4 regions of the Bacillus sp. Medicinal_06 genome follow, and region 1 is predicted to be linked to each of the others. Evidence: predicted binding sites of a transcription regulator. Region 1 holds the regulator's gene; each other region holds the start of a gene.
What was found. The regulator Rex, encoded in region 1, represses fermentation and respiration genes when NADH is low (regulators of the CRP and FNR family bind a similar motif). The targets are predictions, from matches to a motif close to TTGTGAAATATTTCACAA.
Positions count from the first base shown of each region.

Region 2: AC1M36_RS03665 (L-lactate dehydrogenase) is a predicted target of Rex. The motif match lies at 4,169-4,186, and genes of this name have one in related genera.
Region 3: AC1M36_RS16045 (L-lactate dehydrogenase) is a predicted target of Rex. The motif match lies at 2,197-2,214, and genes of this name have one in related genera.
Region 4: AC1M36_RS19950 (lactate permease LctP family transporter) is a predicted target of Rex. The motif match lies at 2,844-2,861, and genes of this name have one in related genera.

Region 1 is NZ_JBWYHD010000030.1:3,621-9,151, reverse strand. Features, by position in the region: gene groL (chaperonin GroEL) at 1-1,496, opposite strand, end outside; gene groES (co-chaperone GroES) at 1,534-1,818, opposite strand; gene AC1M36_RS27600 (CPBP family intramembrane glutamic endopeptidase) at 2,233-2,976, shown strand; gene AC1M36_RS27595 (YdiK family protein) at 2,979-3,170, shown strand; gene AC1M36_RS27590 (redox-sensing transcriptional repressor Rex) at 3,199-3,828, opposite strand; gene AC1M36_RS27585 (ABC-F family ATP-binding cassette domain-containing protein) at 4,013-5,531, shown strand, end outside.
Region 2 is NZ_JBWYHD010000002.1:3,365-8,895, reverse strand. Features, by position in the region: gene AC1M36_RS03675 (glucose-1-phosphate adenylyltransferase) at 1-842, opposite strand, end outside; gene glgB (1,4-alpha-glucan branching protein GlgB) at 790-2,727, opposite strand; gene AC1M36_RS03665 (L-lactate dehydrogenase) at 3,113-4,057, opposite strand; gene AC1M36_RS03660 (carboxymuconolactone decarboxylase family protein) at 4,386-4,823, opposite strand; gene AC1M36_RS03655 (RNA polymerase sigma-70 factor) at 5,064-5,531, opposite strand, start outside.
Region 3 is NZ_JBWYHD010000006.1:84,836-90,366, reverse strand. Features, by position in the region: gene AC1M36_RS16070 (acyl-CoA dehydrogenase family protein) at 1-389, shown strand, start outside; partial or broken gene AC1M36_RS16065 (DUF2178 domain-containing protein) at 849-998, shown strand; gene AC1M36_RS16060 (hypothetical protein) at 1,227-1,355, opposite strand; gene AC1M36_RS16055 (hypothetical protein) at 1,602-1,787, shown strand; gene AC1M36_RS16050 (spore coat protein) at 1,801-2,049, shown strand; gene AC1M36_RS16045 (L-lactate dehydrogenase) at 2,305-3,255, shown strand; gene AC1M36_RS16040 (PTS sugar transporter subunit IIC) at 3,276-4,289, shown strand; gene AC1M36_RS16035 (phosphatase PAP2 family protein) at 4,371-5,018, opposite strand; gene AC1M36_RS16030 (hypothetical protein) at 5,160-5,531, shown strand, end outside.
Region 4 is NZ_JBWYHD010000008.1:110,799-116,329, forward strand. Features, by position in the region: gene AC1M36_RS19935 (APC family permease) at 1-1,253, opposite strand, end outside; gene AC1M36_RS19940 (acid-soluble spore protein H) at 1,476-1,655, opposite strand; gene AC1M36_RS19945 (ArsR/SmtB family transcription factor) at 1,768-2,055, opposite strand; gene AC1M36_RS19950 (lactate permease LctP family transporter) at 2,908-4,530, shown strand; gene AC1M36_RS19955 (VOC family protein) at 4,742-5,206, opposite strand; gene aspA (aspartate ammonia-lyase) at 5,331-5,531, opposite strand, start outside.

The DNA.
Region 1 (5,531 bases):
GAACGAGTTACTTTTGTTGGATCTACGATACCAGACTCAAGCATATTTACCCATTCGCCTGTAGCTGCGTTGAAACCAACGCCTACTTTTTCGCCTTTTAAGCGTTCTACAACAACAGATCCTTCTAGACCAGCGTTGATTGCGATTTGGCGAACTGGCTCTTCTAATGCACGAAGTACAATGTTGATACCTGTTGCTTCGTCGCCTTCAGCTACAAGACCAGCTACTTTTGTATATACGTTCATAAGTGAAGTACCGCCACCTGCAACAATACCTTCTTCTACTGCTGCACGAGTTGAGTTAAGTGCATCTTCAATGCGAAGTTTGCGCTCTTTTAACTCAGTTTCAGTTGCTGCACCTACTTTAATTACCGCTACGCCACCTGCAAGTTTAGCAAGGCGCTCTTGTAATTTTTCACGATCGAATTCAGAAGTTGTTTCTTCTAATTGCGCGCGGATTTGACCGATGCGAGCTTCGATTTGTTGTGTATTTCCAATACCTTCAACTACAGTTGTGTTTTCTTTCGTTACAACAACTTTACCAGCGCGTCCTAAAGATTCAACTGTAGCAGATTTTAAGTCACGTCCTAATTCTTCAGTGATTACTTCGCCACCAGTTAAGATTGCGATATCTTCAAGCATTGCTTTACGACGGTCACCAAATCCAGGAGCCTTAACAGCTACTACATTGAATGTACCACGAAGTTTGTTTACTACTAACGTAGCTAACGCTTCGCCTTCTACATCTTCTGCAATGATAAGAAGTGGTTTACCTTGTTGTACCACTTGCTCTAACACTGGTAAGATTTCTTGAATGTTAGAAATCTTTTTGTCAGTGATTAAGATATATGGGTTATCAAGGACTGCTTCCATTTTGTCAGAATCAGTAATCATGTAAGGAGATGCATATCCACGATCGAATTGCATACCTTCTACTACATCTAATTCTGTTGTGAATCCTTTAGATTCTTCTAAAGTAATAACGCCGTCGTTACCAACGCGTTCCATTGCTTCAGCAATTAATTTACCTACTTCTTCGTCAGCAGCAGAGATAGCAGCTACTTGCGCGATAGAAGATTTACCTTCGATTGGTTTAGAAATCGTTTTTAATTCTTCTACTGCTGCAACAACAGCTTTTTCGATACCTTTACGAAGACCCATTGGGTTCGCACCAGCTGTTACGTTTTTTAAACCTTCACGAATCATGGCTTGTGCTAATACAGTTGCAGTTGTTGTTCCGTCACCAGCTACGTCATTTGTTTTGCTAGCAACTTCTGCTACTAATTTTGCACCCATGTTTTCGAATGCATCTTCTAATTCGATTTCTTTTGCAATTGTTACACCATCATTTGTAATAAGTGGTGAACCGAATTTTTTCTCAAGTACAACGTTACGACCTTTTGGTCCAAGCGTTACTTTTACTGCGTTTGCAAGAGTGTCGACACCGCGAAGCATCGAACGACGTGCTTCTTCACTAAATTTAATATCTTTTGCCATAATATTTGACCCCCTTGGATTTTTAAAATGTATATAATTAACCGATAACTGCTAAAATGTCACTTTCACGTAAAATCAAGTAGTCTGTACCTTCATATTTCACTTCAGTACCTGCATATTTTGAGAAGATGATAAGATCACCTGCTGCTACCTCTAAAGCAACACGCTCACCATTTTCAAGCACTCGACCAGTACCTACTGCAACAACTTTACCCTCTTGTGGTTTTTCTTTTGCAGTGTCTGGTAATACAATACCACTTGCTGTTTTTTCTTCTGCTTGAACAAGCTCAATTACAACGCGATCACCTAATGGCTTTAGCATGAACAATAACCTCCTCATTTTCCTATGTAAATTTTCTTTATTAGCACTCAAAGACTATGAGTGCTAACACACTTATAATAATAAATAATCTAAATTTCTTTTGCAAGTAAAAAAATCATAATTTTTTCGCAAATTACGATATAAACTTTTTCTATACAACAATAACAGCAATAATTCTCAAGAAAGCCTTTTTATATGAATCGGCTTTTCCACTTATCGTATGTTACAATATGAAGGATGCCATAAGTTATTTTCTCTATAGGTACTGCTTTTTCCTGTTATCTATTTCATTTTCAAATAAAGATTTACAAAAAAATAATAATACAAACAGTTATTACGTATCCCACGGCGGGATGTTCACATGTTTCCTCGCCTTATCTCATAAATTAGAGTTAGAAAGGATGGTTAACCCATTTGAAAAAACAATATTGGTGGATTATAGTTACATATATTCTGATGCAACTATCGGGAATTTTTGGCATATGGCTCCTTTTCAAAACAGGACTATATGATAATATGGCAGTTTCACGAGAGCAGAAAATGCAAATCATGGCTGGGCACTGGTCAATCATCAGCTTTTTTATTGCATTATGTATTATACTTTGGCTTCTTAGAACCGATATACGTGAAAGACATTTAGATACGAAGCGAGCTAGCATTCCTGCTACAATCGGCTGGATTTTTATCGGTTTCTTTTTAGCTATGTTTGCTCAAATACTTGCAGCTAATATTGAAATGCGATTATTAGGGATTAATCCTGGTTCTCAAAACACTCAAGATTTGATGGAAATAGCAAGAGCTACTCCATGGTTCCTTATTGTTATATCTATCATCGGTCCTATTTTAGAAGAGATTGTCTTTAGAAAGATTTTATTTGGAACACTCTATAAAAGATTTAATTTCTTTATCGCAGCCATTATTAGTTCGCTTGTTTTCGCGGCCATTCACTTTGATTTTACACACTTGTTAGTATACACTTCCATGGGGCTTGTTTTCGCTTTTCTATATGTGAAAACAAAACGAATCATCGTTCCTATTATGGCTCATGTCGCGATGAATACATTAGTCGCAATAACTCAAGTACTAGTAAGTAACGAACAAATACAAGAAATGATCAAACAAGCAGAAAAAATGCAAGGATTTATCGGAGGATTTTAAATATGAGGAACTCACCATTGTTCATGGCAGCACTGTATTTCCTTCTTGGATGTATCTTTACACGTTTCGCAATTACGAACGTTACAGATACAATTTGGAACTTTTGGACACTGCTGTTCGCTGCTATGGCAACAATTGATTTTAATTTGGCACTTCGACTTATCTTAGTCAAATTTACAAAGAAAAGGCAATAATAAAACGCAGAGGGATTTCCTCTGCGTTTTATTGTGGATAATTTTTCAAAAAATAAACGAGCGTTTGTAATTCTACAGCTAAATCAATATGATGAATTCTTATGTTTTCTGACACATTTAATCGTGCCGGTGTAAAATTTAAAATTCCATGTACATTTGTTTCGGCCAATCGATCTGCTACAGCTTGTGCAACGGTAGCAGGTACTGTTAATATTGCCACCTGTATATCATTTGTTAAACGTTCTTCTAATTCATCCAAATGATATACAGGAATTCCTCCGATTTCTTTTCCAACTTTCTCTTCATTGACATCAAACGCCATTTCAATCTTTGTATTATTATTTTTCGTGAAATTGTAATGTAAGAAAGCGGTCCCTAAATTACCCACTCCAATAAGTGCTACACGTGTTATATCATCTTGATCGAGCGTTTCTCGGAAGAATGATAGTAAATAATTCACATTATATCCATATCCCTTTTTCCCTAACGCTCCAAAATATGAAAAATCTCTCCGAATTGTTGCTGAGTCTACCTTTACCGCCTCACTCAATTCTGCCGATGAAACACGTTGCTTACCAGAAAGAGATAAATTTTGGATAAATCGATAGTATAGAGGCAATCGTTTGGCAGTGGCCTGTGGAATCTTTTGCTGATCCATGTAACCTCTCCTCTCTTCCTATCTTTGTTCACAGATTTAAAATAAATACATAAGTTTAGCACTTATGACTTTCCCTGTATAATAGAGAGAAGAATTCTCTCTTTATTTTAAACTATACACTATTTTTAGTATGATTGAGAAATATAAACATGGCAAAGTTAAGAAATTATTTGAGGTGAAAACATTGATTTTATTACAAGTGAATGGGCTTTCAAAATTATACGGTGCTGAAACAATTCTTGCAAACATTAAATTGGAAGTCCAAACAAAAGATCGAATTGCACTAGTTGGTCGAAATGGTGCTGGAAAATCTACATTATTAAAAATAATTGCCGGTGAATTATCTCACGATGGTGGAGAAATTATAAAGCCAAAAGATGTTTCTATTGGTTATTTAGCCCAAAATACAGGTTTGGAAACTTCTTTAACAATTTGGGATGAAATGCTTACCGTCTTTACACATCTGCAGCATATGGAGAAGAAACTTCGAAGGTTAGAGCAGGAAATGGGTAAGGAAGAGAACTTTTCAAATGCTGCTACGTACGAGAAATTACTCGCTGATTATGATCAATTACAGTTAGACTACAAAGATCAAGGTGGTTACCAATATGAAGCGGATATTCGCTCCATTTTAAGTGGACTTGGTTTTCCAGCGGAAACACACCAAACAACAATTTCCACATTAAGTGGCGGACAGAAAACAAGACTTGCTCTTGGGAAGCTACTATTAACAAAACCAGACTTACTCATCTTGGACGAACCAACAAACCATTTAGATATCGATACATTAACATGGCTTGAACAATATTTACAAGGCTATCCTGGAGCTATTTTAATCGTGTCCCACGATCGCTACTTTTTAGACAAGCTTGTTACACAAGTATATGAAATTTCTAATAAAGAGAGCAGACGATATGTTGGTAACTACAGTAAATATTTAGATTTAAAAGCTGCACTATATGAGCAAGAAATGAAACGTTATGAGAAACAACAAGAGGAAATCGCTAAACTAGAAGACTTTGTCCAAAAGAACATTGCTCGTGCGTCCACAACAAAACGTGCACAAAGTCGCCGGAAACAATTAGATCGGATGGAATTACTGACCAGACCATTAGGTGATTCTAAATCCGCATCCTTCCACTTTGATATCGAAAAACAAAGCGGAAACGACGTATTACAGGTAAAAGATGTTTCAATTGGATATGACAAAGAACCAATTATTGAGCATGTAAATATGCGATTAACCCGAGGTGATAGTGTCGCACTAGTCGGTCCAAACGGTATTGGGAAATCTACATTATTAAAGTCGATTGTAAATAAATTGAAGACGTTAAGCGGTGAAGTTTCTTTCGGTTCAAATGTATCTATTGGGTATTATGATCAAGAACAAGCAAACTTAACATCATCCAAGCGTGTTTTAAATGAATTATGGGACGATTATCCGCTAGAGCCGGAAAAAGAAATTCGCACGATACTCGGTAACTTTTTATTCACAGGGGATGATGTATTAAAGCCAGTATCTTCCCTAAGTGGTGGTCAAAAAGCTCGATTAGCTCTAGCAAAATTGATGATGCAAAAATCTAATTTATTAATTCTCGATGAGCCTACAAACCATCTTGATTTAAATAGTAAAGAGATTTTAGAAAACGCCTTAATTGATTATCCTGGAACTCTTTTATTCGTTTCCCATGATCGCTATTTCA
Region 2 (5,531 bases), on a different contig from region 1:
GGATTAACTGAGTAAACGCGCCAATCACGATCATTTAGGTGCAATAAAGATTCATCACGAAGCAAGTCCATATTGGCTTCCCATAAACTTTTAACAGTTCCAACATCTTTCCAATACCCTTGGAACGGATAAGCAATTAATTTCTTTCCTTCATCTAGTAAAAGAGGAAGAACATCTTTTCCGAAGTCATTCGTAGAATCTGGATTTCTTGCATCCATCTCTAAATATTCTTTTAAGATCGCCCAATTAAAAATGTAAATGCCCATCGAGGCAAGATTACTTTTTGGGAACTGTGGTTTTTCCTCAAACTCAACAATCTCCATCTCTTCATTCGTATTCATAATTCCAAATCTATTTGCTTCGTCCCAAGGTACCTCAATAACAGAAATCGAAACATCCGCTTCTTTTTCAATATGGTAATCTAACATTTTACTGTAATCCATTTTATAAATATGATCCCCTGATAAAATCAGAACATATTCAGGATCGTACTGATGCAAGTAGTTTAAGTTTTGATAAATCGCACTAGCTGTTCCTGTATACCATTTCACTCCTGAAGATTCCGAGTACGGGGGTAATACAGTCACGCCGCCATTCACACGGTCTAAATCCCAAGCATTACCGATTCCAATATAACTATGAAGCTCAAGTGGCTGATACTGCGTTAAAATTCCAACCGTTTCAATACCAGAGTTTGCACAATTACTTAAAGTGAAATCAATAATTCGATACTTGCCGCCAAACGGAACAGCTGGCTTTGCTAAATTTTTTGTTAAGGCACTTAAACGACTACCCTTTCCTCCTGCTAGTAACATTGCTACGCACGTCTGCTTTTGAACCATCTTGTTTTTTGCTCCCCTTTCTCGTTTTCACTGGTCGTAAAATAGATACCCCAAGTGGTGGAATTGTTATTTCTACATGAGCAGACTGGTTATGATACGGCTCATCTATTGCCTTCAGCCGTTTTTTATTCACCTGTCCTGAGCCGCCATATATTACATCATCGCTATTTAAAATCTCGTTATAATACTGGAATTCTGGTACGCCCACTTTATAGTTTTCGTACACAATGTTAGTAAAATTACATACAACGACAAGGATATCTTCATCCTTATCCCCTTTACGAATAAACGAAAAAATACTTTGTTCTCTATTATCAGCATCGATCCACTGAAATCCTTCCTGTGAATGATCCAGCTGCCAAAGTGGCTTAGAGCGCTTATACAATGCTATGAGCACTTTAAAGTAATCATGCATAGAACGATGCATTTCAAAATCATGCAAATTCCAATCTAAATCCTCAAGATCTTTCCACTCATCAAATTGACCGAATTCCCCACCCATAAAGAGCAATTTCTTACCCGGGTGCGTAAAGAAATACCCGTATAATAAACGAAGCTGTGCAAACTTTTCCCAGTAGTCTCCTGGCATTTTATTTAACAATGATTTTTTCCCGTGAACGACTTCATCGTGAGAGAGCGGCAATACAAAGTTTTCAGAGTAAGCATATAGCAAAGAAAACGTCATTTTCTCATGAATATATTTCCGGTACTCTGGCGCACACTCCATATATTTCAACACATCATTCATCCAGCCCATATTCCACTTATAATTAAAGCCAAGCCCGCCTTCATACGTTGGGGCAGTCACAAGCGGCCAAGCTGTCGAATCTTCTGCCGTCATCAAAAATTCTTCGTTCTCTGCAAATACGGCCTCATTTAACTCACGTAAAAAGGAAACCGCATATTCATTACTTTGCTGCTGCCCTTCTTTTTCCCAGTACAGCATATTCGCAACCGCATCAACGCGAAAGCCGTCGATATGGTAATATTTCATCCAAAACAATGCATTTGAAATTAAAAAATTTCGCACTTCCTGTTTCCCTAAATCAAAATTTACTGTTCCCCAAACACGATTCTCCTGCACATCCAAATCTTTATATTCATAGGTTGGTGCCCCATCAAACAAATACAAACCATGAGCATCCTTACAAAAATGACCTGGTACCCAATCTAAAATGACACCGATTCCATATTTATGACATTCATCGACAAAATACATGAAATCATGCGGTGTACCAAATCGACTTGTTACCGCATAATATCCAGTTCCCTGATATCCCCAAGATCGATCATATGGATGTTCAACGAGCGGCATAATTTCAATATGAGTAAACTGATGCTCTACTACATAAGGAATGAGCTCCTCTGCCATTTCTCGATACGAGTACAAAGAGCCATCTTCTTTCTTTTTCCATGATCCAAAATGCAATTCATAAACTGCCATTGCTTCCTTATAAATTGATTTTCGTTTTTTCTTGCGGAACCAATTTTTATCGTTCCATTCGTATCCCCTTATATCAAAAATAACAGATGCCGTATTTGGTCTTACTTCTGCATAATTTGCATAGGGATCTGCTTTTAAAATTGTTTCTCCACCTTTGGTCTCAATCGCATACTTATATATTTCGTTTTCCCCCAAATGTGGTATAAACAGTGACCAAATACCCTTTTCTGTCATTTGTATCATTCGATGCCCTTCAACATCCCAATCATTAAAATCTCCAACTACACTCAAAGCTTTTGCATGAGGAGCCCATACTGTAAATCGTACGCCTTGTATTTCATCCTCTACTGCAAAATGCGCGCCAAATATGTTATAGCTCTCATAACACTTTTTTGTATGAAATTCATACAAACTCTCTTCTATACAATTTGTTACACTCAATATGTTCACCTCACTAAGATGACAGAATTTTTGTTACTTTGTAAACATTCGCTGAAAAACTGAAATATCCTTGTGTATTTTTAAATAAATATACGTTTTTTCGTGGTAATTAAAGGTAATATTTTAATTTTTGATAAAATATATCGAATTTTGACGAATATTCATTGAAAGCGTTTTATTTCAGATGATTATTTCACTTGTAATAATATAATAAAAAAGCACTCTATTTTCATATAGAGTGCTTTTTCTATAAACGATCCTTTTCCAACAAAAGGGGTATATTTTGGGGATATACAAGGGAACTGGAAAAGGAATTTATATTATTTTATATAAAAATTCAGAAGCCGGAAGCAGTTTCCCGCCTCTGAATCATTTATCAATTATATTAAAGTACTGGTGCCATTGTTTCTTTTAATACTTTTACAGAGTGAGCGAATTTCGCTTTTTCTTCTTCATTTAGCTCAAGCTCAACGATTTCACGTACACCTTCGCGGTTAATAACAGCCGGAACACCTACATAAGCGTCTTTTTCACCGTATTGACCTTCTAGGTATGCAGATACAGTTAGCACACTATTTTCGTTGTTTAAGATTGCTTTCGTTACACGAAGTAGTGACATACCGATTCCGTAGTAAGTTGCACCTTTACGCTCAATAATGTGGTAAGCTGCATCGCGTACATTTACAAAGATTTTATCTAAATCATCTTGGTTGTATTGTTCGTTGTTCGCTAAAATTGTTTCTAGTTTTTGTACACCTACAGTAGTGTGGCTCCATACTGGAAGTTCAGTATCACCATGTTCACCAATAATGTACGCGTGAACGTTACGTGGATCTACATTTAAGTAGTCACCTAGCATATAGCGGAAACGAGCAGAGTCTAAAGTTGTACCAGAACCAATTACACGTTCTTTTGGTAATCCAGATTCTTTCCAAGTTACGTAAGTTAAGATGTCAACTGGGTTAGTTGCGATTAAGAAAATACCATCAAATCCGCTATCCATAATACCGCGAACGATTTGCTTGAAGATTTTTGTATTTTTCTCAACTAAGTCTAAACGAGTTTCACCTGGTTTTTGTGGTAATCCAGCAGTGATAACAACTAAATCTGCATCTTTACAATCTGCATAACTACCGCTCCACACTTTTGTTGGTGATGGAGAGAATGGTACCGCATGGCTTAAGTCCATTGCTTCTCCTTCTGCTTTTGCTTCATTTACATCAACAAGTACGAATTCCTCAGCTACACCTTGGTTGATCATTGAGTAAGCATAACTACAACCTACAGCTCCTGTTCCTACTAATACTACGCGATTGATACCTTTTTTCATGGTAATTTCCCCTCTCTATTGTTCACATTTATTATGATTGTTTAAGTAATTAATTAAAGTACTAATTTAATGTTGTTTAACTTCCTTACACTCATATTGTAGCATGAATAATTGTGAATTAATTCACAAATTATGACCTATTTGTGAACTTTTTCACAGATAGGAGAAAGTTATCTTATTGAGTATGGAATCAATCTCAATGTAAGCTTTTTCTTTAGATTGTGAAAACTTTGTTTTATTAGAGATTATGTGTAGTAATACATAAAAAGCTATCCTTTCCAGAGCCTTTCTGGAAAGAATAGCTTTCTATTGTTTCAAGACTTTATCTTTATTCTGGCATTAAACGAGTAGAAACTCCAATTCGATTCCATGCATTAATAGCAACAATCTGCATAATAATTTCAGCAACTTGCTTTTCTTCAAAGTATTTTCTTACTTCTTCATATACCTCATCTGGAACATGAGTTTCCGCTACTAGTGTAATTGCTTCTGTCAAAGCAAGCACAGCACGCTCCTTCTCTGTGAAAAATGGTGTCTCATGCCAAGCATTAAGAGCATAAATACGCTGCTCTGTTTCTCCTAATTTTCTCGCATCTTTCGTATGGAGATCAATGCAATACGCACATCCGTTGATTTGAGAGGCCCGAATTTTAATTAGCTCTTTCAATGTCTCATCAATACTTGTAGTCATCAAATATTTTTCTAATCCTGCCATTGCCTTATAACCTTCTGGATTTACCTTTCCCATTAAAAACCTTGTTTCCATCGTATATTCCCTCCATAAAATAAAATGAGTTTGTACTTTTATACCAGGATATTTAACAAGGTCTTTTATGAATGATTTACAATCACTATCTGCCGTAACATACCTTAATTCATGACAGAAGCTCTAATAAAAAACATACATAGCATCCCTTTTATATCCCGTCACTTATAAGACAAATTAGCTTTTTGTTTTGTGACAAAATAAAAAAGAGATTTTAAAAAAATCTCTTTTTTATAAATGCTATAGAACTGGAATATACTTCAACTTATCAGGATTGACTACAATGAAGATTCTTCTAATGGATTCTCCGCTTTCATTCCATTCAAAACATATGGCTTTCTCTGCACGGCCTTTATTCCTTGCTAAAATACCAAATTGACCATTTATTATAGTTGGAAGAAGATCCAATTGGAAAAATCCTCGTGAAACAATAGCCTCCAAAAACGTCTGGATACGCTGTTTACCCAGAATCGGAAATATAGCTGCACGCACTTTACCGCCTCCATCAGTGACAAGGGTTGCATCTGTTGTCAGCAAATTAATAAATTCCTCAAAATTCCCTGTTTCTGCGCCTCTGATAAAGGTATGTATCATTTTTTCTGTATGATCCGATTGTTGTGGATGTACTGGTATTTCGTGTCGTATCTTCTCTTTGCAACGGCTGTAAATCTTTCGGCAATTTGCCTCTGATTTGTTTAAAATCTCCGC
Region 3 (5,531 bases), on a different contig from region 1:
AAATTGGTTTAATGGTAGCTGGATTAGCTGTTCAAAAATACGGTAAAGCATTAGATAAAGAACAAGAAGTTCTTGTTAATATCGCTGATATCGTAAGCAACTTATACGCAATGGAATCAGCTGTTCTTCGTACAGAAAAAGCAATTAAAGCAACTGGTCTTGAAAAGAATAAACAAAAAGTATTATACACAGAAGTATTCTGCCAAGAAGCGTTCAACCAAATCGAAGCAGATGCAAAAGAAACAATTATCGCAGTTGAAAATGGTGATATGCTGCGCATGATGTTATCAGCGCTTCGCAAATTCACACGCCACACGCCGCTTAACGTAATTCCGAAGAAGCGTGAAATTGCTGCGAAGATTTTAGAGGATGAGCGTTATACAGTTTAATAAGTAAGGGAAAGCAGTAGCCACGTTTGGCTACTGCTTTTTTGTTGTTCTTTGTCGGAATGTCGATATCCCTTGTTGAATCGCCAACATATTCGGATTTACGCTGATAAAATTTCATTTACTTTTGTCTACCACGATGAAATATTGATATGTGAATCGTCACTGTTACTTTATGTATATATTAATCTTCACTCATTACTCCGTATCTCATTTTATCTCCCATCCACGAACTAACATCTCTCCATTTTACATTTTTTGCAGAAATCCAGCTTACTTCATATTCTATAACCTGATCAGGTTTCCAGCTACTGTCATCGGCCTAATAAAATAAATTGTTTTGGAAGATAAGAGATGCATCGTAAATGATTGGATCATGTTTTTTAGGAGTTACATGGAATTGTGTGACACCTTCGAATAGTAATTCTATTGCGGAGGGGTTCTCATACTGTCTTTGAAAAAGTATTCTTACTTTCGTATTTGATTATTTTTTTAATTGGTAACCTGTATTCATTGACAGCTGAGCAGTATAAATTAGCAAATGCGTTTTTATTGGCAGGGGTGTTAGGTTCTTATTCACTATCAATTGTAGTTTTGAAGAGAAAATATTAGGTGGAAAGGAGAAACGTTATAATAAAACGTACCAGTGATAGAAAGAGTAGAGAGTTCAGCAGTAGAGTGGGTTGATAGAAAATTAATACATAAAATTTTATCGGCACAAATTCAAATGTATCGGCGTTCCGACAAAGAACGATAACAAAAACAGGTGGGCGAAGCCTTTATCCACAATCTAAAAAGGAGCTGTTTTATAGAGTAACTTGTAAACAGCTCTTTTGTATGTTATTTTGCAGGTTTTAAAAACGTATATAGAGCTAATAAGAAACCAAATAAAGTAAAGGTTAGAGCATCTTGGCTTGGATTGGGATCGTAGCTTTTTTGAATTTTTGTAAAGAATTCGTGTGTTTTCATGTTCATATCTCCTTTAACTAATGGTTTGCTTAATAATTATTAGGTTCTATTTTTTGAATTTTCATTCTATAAGTATTATATAATAATTTATCTATAAAAACTATAAAATATAGGACTTTGATACTTATCTATAATTGCATACTATGTCTTTTTTGAGTAAATCAAGAAAAAGGTTAACTCGTGCATACAATCCAAAAATAAATAAATACTAAATGATGAATGAACAAAGAAAGGAAGGTCTTAATTATGCCAAATTTAACAGAGCTTGAATTAGAAAACTTACGCCATATTATTGGGGGGCATACAACAATTGCAAATAAATTAGATCAATATGCACAGCAATGTACAGATCCTCAACTAAAGCAAATACTACAACAAGATGCGCAAGCTGCAAGAAACACAAAACAACAATTAATGTCCTTTTTAGGATAGGAGGTTATGAAATATGAATGAAAAAGATATGGTGAATGATTATTTAGCGGGATTAAATGCAAGCTTAGCAAGTTATGCGCATTACATAGCAGAGTCAAATAACGAACAGCTACATCAAACGCTGATTCACATTCGAAACCAGGATGAGATGAGACAACGTAATGTATATAAATATGCATTGCAAAAAGGGTATTATAAACCAGCGGCTCCTGCAAATCCAATGGTTGTTCAGCAAACGAAAAGTCAATTAAGCGCACAGTAATGAATAAAAAAAGCGAGTGAATATCAGATGATCATTCACTCGCTTTTTTATTTGTATATATGTCAATAAAGATGTATAAAATATTTTTCCAGTTGTAACAAATATGACGAAAACAGAGTAGCGTGTTTCACAAAATATACATAAAACTTGCTCAACATTTCACAAAGTATCCATGGTTTCTATAGTGAGAATCTCTATAATAAAAAGTGTAAAGAACAAACAAAAACAATACAGAAATACTTAGGAGAGATTCTTATGAATAGAAACACAAGAAAAATCGCAATTATTGGAACTGGATTAGTTGGATCAAGCTGTGCGTATTCAATTGTGAATCAAGGTATCTGTGAAGAACTGACATTAATTGATATAAATCATGAACGTGCAGTTGGAGAAGCGATGGATTTATCGCACTGCATTAATTTTACAAATACAAGAACAAAAGTATATGCAGCTACTTATGAAGACTGCAAAGATATGGACATTGTGATTATTACAGCAGGTCCAGCGCCAAAACCAGGACAAAGTCGTTTAGATACTCTAGGAGCAAGCGCAAAGATTATGGAAAGTGTTGTAGCAGGTGTAATGGAAAGTGGATTTGATGGCATTTTCTTAATCGCATCAAACCCAGTTGATATTATTACTTATCAAGTTTGGAAATTGTCTGGATTGCCAAGAAATCGCGTGATTGGTACTGGAACATCGTTAGATTCTTCACGTTTAAGAACAATTTTATCTGAAATGCTTGAAGTGGATCCTCGTAGTATTCACGGTTATTCATTAGGTGAGCATGGTGATTCCCAAATGGTTGCTTGGTCTCACGTTACAGTTGGTGGGAAACCAATCTTACAAATTTTAGATGAACAAAAAGAGCGTTTCGGTGAAATTGACTTAGATGAAATTGTTGAGAAAACTGCCAAAGCTGGTTGGGAAATTTATAAACGTAAAGGAACTACTTATTACGGCATTGGTAACTCACTAGCTTATATCGCACGCTCTATCTTTAATGATGATCACCGTGTAATTGCTGTTTCAGCAATTTTAGATGGTGAGTATGGTGAATATAATATTTGCACAGGTGTACCAGCAATTATTACAAGAGATGGTGTGAAAGAAGTTGTTGAACTAAACTTAACAGAAACTGAAGAAGGCCGATTTGCACAATCAAATGATATTTTACGTGACTATATGAAAACAATCGGCTACTAAACTAGGAGAAGGTGAAGCAGATGAAGGAATATATAATGTCTCGTGTCTTTAAAGGTTCTGCCGGAATTGCACAAGGTATTTTCGTATCCCTTGGAATTGGTTTACTTATCGAAAATATTGGAAGAATTGTTGATATTCCGATGTTGATTACAATTGGAGTTGTTGCGAAATCACTGATGGCACCAGCAATTGGAGCAGGGATTGCTTTTATGCTTGGAGCAAACGGACTTGTCATTTTCTCAGCGATGGTTGCCGGGGCGATTGGAGCAGGATCCATTTCGATTACTGAAGCTGGTCTAATCATTAAAACTGGTGAACCGATTGGTGCGTTATTAACAGCAACTTTAGCAGTTTATATCGGTAAACGGTTAAGCGGAAAAACTGCTTTAGATATGATGCTCGTTCCATTTGTAGCAATACTTGGTTCTGGCATAGTCGGTATTTGGTTATCTCAAAATATTAGTCCTGTTTTAAATGCAATTGGCGCATTTATTAAAGATAGTTCAGCTGGTAGTCCATTTATTGCTTCTATCGTGCTTGCGGTTGTTTGGGGACTATTATTAATCTCACCAGCGTCATCAGCAGCTCTAGCAATTGCACTTAGCCTAGATGGTGTTGCAGGAGGTGCAGCACTTGCAGGATGCGTCGCTCAATTTATCGGATTCTCTGTTATCTCAGCAAAAGAAAACAATTTAGGTGGTATTTTAGCACAGGCCCTTTGTACTCCGAAAGTCCAATTGCCGAACATTACTAAAAATCCAATGATTCTCGTCCCAACTGTCGTTGCTAGCGCCATTGTGGGCCCTGTATCTGCACTGATTTTCCAATTAGAAGCAGGTAAAGAAATCGCAGGTCTTGGATTAAGTTCTCTGATTGCACCAATTAATTTAATCTCCAGCCAAGGATTCGGTGTTGTACCAGCGATGGTGATCACTTATATCGTAATCCCAGTAGCTGTTTCTTATATAATATATATCGCATTAAAAAAAGCGGGTCGAATTCATTCTGGCGATATGACTGTGCCGCAATCTTAATCGCCAAACAACGTATTGCACCTGAAAATCTCCTTTATATAGATAAAAGCAGACTGAAGAAGCCACAGTCTGCTTTTTTGTTTACATTTTATGATTTTGTTTCATCGGAACTGTCACCGTTTCTTTTACTAATACTAGCTGAATACCAAAGTATAGTATACTTGCTAGCGTCATCCCAGAAACGGCATCTATGAAGGCATGCTGCTTTGTAAATAGTGTTGATAAAATGATGAGTGTACCAAAGAAAGTAAGAATATAATATTCAAAAGCATGTTGTTCTCGGCGTTTAAAGGCAGCTAACATAATGACAAATGTCGTAAGCACATGAATGCTAGGGAAACAGTTTACGGGTTGATCAATACTATAAATATAGCGAACTAGTTCAGAAAATATGTCTGTTCCAACGACGGTTGGACGCGGTACAGTCGTTTGCCAAAAGTAATAAATAGAAAAACAAGCAAGCTTTCCAAGAATTACACTACTTAAAGTGACATAATATTGCTTTCGATCAGCAAAGCAGTAATAAATAAGTGCTCCGTATAAGTATGGAAACCACAGTAAATATGGAATGATGAATGCTTTTACAAATGGAATCCAATCATCTACTACAGTTGTAACGTTTACAGCGTGAACAGTAGATTTATTTAGTACATCGTAAAGGGGACTTACGAGTACGAGTAGAAGTATATAACTTAATGGAAGAAAAGATGAAAGTTTATATTTTTTCATGAGTATCTCCTAGTGTTTAGTAATGAAAGTAAATCCAATTGATTATAATATAGAAAATCAAAATGAGCTATCGATTTTACTTACATTTTTTGGATTTGCCTTACATTTTTGTCACTTGACTTTTGGGATGGGGGAGTAGAAATGAAGCGTTCGCTTAATTTTTGTTTTCTTATATTGTTATGCCTAGTAGGAGCTGGGTGTGCAAAGAATAAGGATATACCGCTTGTTCAAGAGTATAGCGGAAGGGCATTGACAATTGGAGTTGTCGGTGAAGCGCCAAAAGACACGTTTCGAAATATAAAGTTTGAGAAGGTAAAGTTAGATGAAATGAAGGAGAAATCAGAGAAAGTTGATGGATTTCTTGTTATGAAAGAACATTTTGAAGAAGCATCAAAAGAAAAATATACAGATCTATTTTTAGGCTTAAAAAAGCCAGTGTTTTTTGTTGGTTTAAAAGATCGACCGTATTTAATTTTTACTGAAAAAGATCTAGATTATAACAATGCACCAAGA
Region 4 (5,531 bases), on a different contig from region 1:
CATATTCCTCCTAGTATCATAGACATCTTATCCAAATCGCTCCATAACTTGAGTGTTATACTCGCACCAATAAACGGAATCACAAAATATAAAATTGTACATTTTAAAGATCTCTGACGCCCTTTAACAAAGTAATGAGCAATAACTGAGATATTTACAAATGTAAATGCAATTAGTGCACCAAAATTAATGAAAGAAGTAATGGTAACAAGGTCGGTAAATAGCGCAGCTAGAGCAAAAATACTCACTAAAATAATATTCTTGATAGGTGTGTGAAAGCGTGGATGTATATAGGCAAAGAATGTCTTCGGCAATACCGAATCCCTTCCCATTGCATATAAGATACGTGAAACACTAGCATGAGAAGTCAAAGCTGAAGTAAAAGAAGTTACTATCATTCCTGCAAGAAATATGGCATTAAATAAATTCCCGCCTATCATTCTCGCAATTTCAGCAGCTGCTGTATCTAGATTTTTAAAAGATGCATAATCCGGATGTATTAAGTGTGCAAGGTAAGAAACAAGAATATAGCAGATACCCGAACAAGCAATTACAAAAAATATTGCTTTTGGAATCGTCTTTTTGGGATTAATCGTTTCTTCTGCGAAAGTTGTTAATGCATCAAAGCCTAAGAAAGATAAACAAAGAACTGCAGCGCCAGAAAATGCAGCTAAAATTGATGATTCAGAATTTATGAATGGTTTTAACGAAAATATAGTTCCTTCTCCATTCCCATTGAGGAGAGAGTTTACACATAATATGCAAAACAGAAACAATACAAAATATTGGAATCCTAAAAAAATCATATTCATTGTGATCGTTAATTTTGTCCCTATAATATTGATTACAGTAACAATGACAATCATTGCAACAATCCATATGCTAGAAGGAATAGAAGGGAAATATTCAGACAGGTAGAGTGCTATTATGAGGAAATTAATCATAGGAATAAACAAATAATCCATTAAAATTATCCAACCAACCATAAAACCTAACCCTGGGCTCAAAGATTTTTGCGTATACGTATAAGCAGATCCAGAAATCGGATAAGCCTTTGTCATTTGTCCGTAACTATAAGCCGTAAACAACATTGCAAATAGGGCAAGTATATACGCGGTTGGTATTACACCTTTAGATAAAGATTCTACAACTCCAAAGGTAGTAAATACAGTTAATGGCGCCATGTAGGCTAGACCTAGTAATACTAACTGAAAAAAATTCAACGAACGTTTTAGTTTCATTTCATTCTTCACTTTTCAACCCCCTTCTTATTGCTACTTACTCTATGCAAATTATGTTCCAATTTGTCATTACATAGAAAAAATCTTGTTTTTTCATGTTTTGCGATGAAAAAACATGAAGACGGGTATTTCAAAAAATATACCAATATGCATAAATTATGAGCTATTGCATACTTCTTATCACTTTTATAAATAAAAAGCGAAAGTTAGCTACTGAAAGCTAACTTTCGCTTTTTATTGCTCTTCTAACGCTGTAACGTCCACTTGCACTGTTTCATGTGGTGTTTTTATATCATGTACATTTGCAATTCCACTTCCCTCATCACAACTTTCAATCCACACTGGTACACCTTGATACGTAACATCAATTCTGCTTGAAGACGACAAAATTTGTTTCACACGCTTTACATCCATTATTTATTCCTCCTTCTATATATTACACCTCCTAGCTTTCCATATTTTCAAAACTCTATTCCACAAAAAAATCCGTGTATTTCTACACAGATTTTCCCATAATATTCAAATTTTATGAAAATAATGTCTTTACAACTTCACTTACTTTCTCATTATGCACTTGATAATATACTTCTAAGCCACGTCTTTCAAAACGAACAACCTTATTTTGCTTTAATTTCGTTAAATGCTGCGAAACAGTCGATTGCGGAATTTCTAATACTTCCTGCAATTGTGTTACGTTACAAGTTCCACGACCCATCAGCTCCATTACTAAGCGAAGGCGGAGCGGGTGAGCTAACGCTCGTAGCATTTGTACATCCTCTTCTGAAATACAACAATCAAATTGATTTTGATTCATAAAGTTCCCCTCATTTTTTCATTTTTATTTTCTCTTTATTTATCTTTATATATTTGTTTTTATATTTCCTGTTACGACACAACTTTATCAACCTAAAATAAAAAAATTATTTCCTCCTTTTATCAACACACAATTAAGGACAAAACCCCTGCTGATTTTGAATATTATACTACACGGTTTAGTGAAAAAGCAAAACATACAGATAGGTATACTTTGCTTCTAAATGCTGATTTATCAACCTTTTTGTTATATTTTTTCACTTACACTACTCCCTGTAATGATATTGTAAAATATTACTCTGAAATGATATGCGAATGTAATCTTTTTAAGTTATTTGACCTATAAAAATCGCCTTGTTACGATGGATATAGTTAAATTTTGGTAAAATAGATAGTTTTTCATAAGTTTCATTAATATTGCACTTGGTTATATAATTATCCAAAACTTCCTATATAAAAGATAAAGGAAAATAAAAATCCCCTTGGATCTTTCGACACATAAGTCACTGCTACGAAAAAAATGACTTGCATTGTTCTCGCTCTAACTTGGTAATGACAGGAAGAAATTCTGACCGCTTCTATACATGGCCGGAGCCTCTCTCCCACCTAAATAGAAAGAGTTTGGTTTTATATAGGAATCGTGTACTTTCACATACACGGTTCCTCTTTTTGTCCAGTTTATGAACAAAATGTAGCGGAATTTTTACAGTTGACACTATTATGGAATAATTATACTTTTTTACGTTGACAATAGTGTTGAACAGGAATATACTTAGCAATGTAAATTGATTGTGAATTATTTCACAAATAATGTGAATATATTCACATATTATAGATAGGAGTTGTCATTATTATGAGTACTTGGACACAAATTTATGATCCATTAAACAACATTTGGTTATCAGCACTTGTCGCTGCTCTTCCAATCTTATTCTTTGTTCTTTGTTTAACAGTATTTAAAATCAAAGGATATTTATCAGGACTTTATAGCGTAATTCTAGCAATCATTCTTTCTATATTTGTTTACAAAATGCCTGCAACTATGGCAGTATCATCGGCTGCATTTGGAGTAGCTGCTGGTTTTTATCCAATTTGTACAATCGTTATTGCAGCAATTTTCCTTTACAAATTAACAGTAAAAACTGAACAATTTAACGTTATTCGTGACAGCATCTCCAGTATTACAAATGACCGTCGTCTTCAAGTCTTATTAATCGCTTATTCTTTCGGTGCTTTCTTAGAAGGTGCAGCTGGTTTTGGTGTACCAGTTGCAATTACAGCAGCATTACTTGTAGGTATGGGCTTTAATCCATTAAAAGCAGCGGGTATTTGTTTAGTTGCAAATATTGCTGGTGGCGCAATGGGAGCAATGGGTATTCCAGTTACAGTACCTGCTCAATTAACACAAATGGATGCATTAATTGTTGGTCGTCAAACTGTAACATTATTACCTTTCATCAGCTTTGTATTACCATTCTTACTTGTGGTAATGGTAGACGGTTTCAAAGGAATTAAAGAAACTTGGCAAGGTATCCTTGTAAGTGGTGGTTCTTTTGCTATCACACAATTTGTTGTAACATATTTCCTTGGTGCCGAACTAACTGATATTTTCGCAGCTGTTGTCAGCATGGTTGCATTAGCTTTATTCTTACGCATATGGCAACCAAAATCTTCGGATGAAACTAACGCTGGGCAAGCTGAAAAACATAATTACACAATGAAACAAATTTTATATGCTTGGTCACCATTTGCTTTCTTAACAGCATTCGTAACAATTTTCAATTTAAAAGCAATTAAAGGTTTATTCGCTCCAGATGGCGCATTAGGGAGCTTAGTATGGAACATCCAGGTTCCTGGTTTACACAATCACGTTATTAAAACAACACCAATTGTAAATGCAGATACACCATTTGCAGCAATCTTCAAACTAGATGTATTTTCATCTACAACTACTGCAATTGTACTAGCAATTATCGTATCCTTACTTGTATATCGTGCAAAAGGACAATTGGTTAAGGAACTAACTATTGAAACATTAAAAGAGCTAAAAGCTCCAATTTATACAATTTGTAGTGTAATTGCATTAGCATATGTAACAAACTACTCTGGTATGTCTTCTACTCTTGGACTAGCTTTATCATCTACAGGCAATGCCTTCCCAATCTTATCTCCAATCTTAGGTTGGATCGGCGTATTCTTAACTGGTTCTGTAGTATCAAGTGGTTCATTATTTGCACCACTTCAAGCAGTAACTGCAGCACAATTAGATATCGTACCATCTACACTCGTTGCATTAAACGTAGTCGGCGGTACAATGGCAAAAATGGTTTCACCACAATCCGTAGCGGTTGCATGTGCAGCAGTTGGACTAGTTGGTAAAGAATCTGCTTTATTTAAAACAGCAATGAAATATAGCTTAATCTTCTTAGCTATCATTAGCTTACTTCAACTTAACGCTATATTTAATATCTTTTAAAATAAAAAGGCTGATGACTCGTTCATCAGCCTTTTTATTTTAAAAGTGTGGTGAAAGTCTTCTCCACACTCTATTTTTTATGTCATTCTTTGTTGGAACGTCGATATCCTTTGTCGAATCGCCGATATATAATGAGAAATGGCCGATATATTTGAATTTATGCTGATAAAATTTCATTTACTATTTATCATTACCCCCCATACCAAGATCTCTATATTTCATCAGCTTTTTTTATTTTTCTCTCTAACCATTCACTAAGATACAGTACTTCACTAATTCCAATTGATTCTTCATCTAACCTTGCGTTAAACTCTAAACTATTTCCATCTAAATCATAAAAATAAACAGCCGCCGACGGCATCCAATCATGTACAATTGGTTCAATTGGTTCTTTTTCAAAACTTTTTCTTAGTCTTATCCCTCTTTCTTGTAACCACTCATTTGCCCTTTTTAAATCTTCTAACGTTACTCCAAAGGCAAAATGATTTGTTTTTATCTTTTCTCCCTCTGCAACTTCCCATATCCCTAACATCTGTTTCTTTTCTCCCACATAGAAAAACGCGCATCTTCTTTCTTCTATTTTATACGCAAGAACAATTCCTAATCCTTTATAAAATTCAATTGATTTTTCTAACTGCTTGACCTGCACATGCGTTTCATAAATAGATTGAATCATTTTTATTCCTCCTTTTATAGTGAAGTCTTTCCTTCATTATAAAAAGTTTTCCGATTTCAACCACCATCAATAAGGATGAGAATACATCATACCTTTGTATGAAAAAATCCCGATACACAAAGTATCAGGATTTTTTATTTTTTAATAGCGACGCTCCTGCGATCTCAGGATGTGTCATTTCATATGGATCCAAAATAATATCCAACTCTTCAGCTGTTAATACACCATGCTCTAAGCAAAGTTCACGGACTGATTTGCCTGTTTTAATTGCCTCACGTGCAATACTAGAAGCTGCTTCATATCCAATATGAGGGTTCACTGCCGT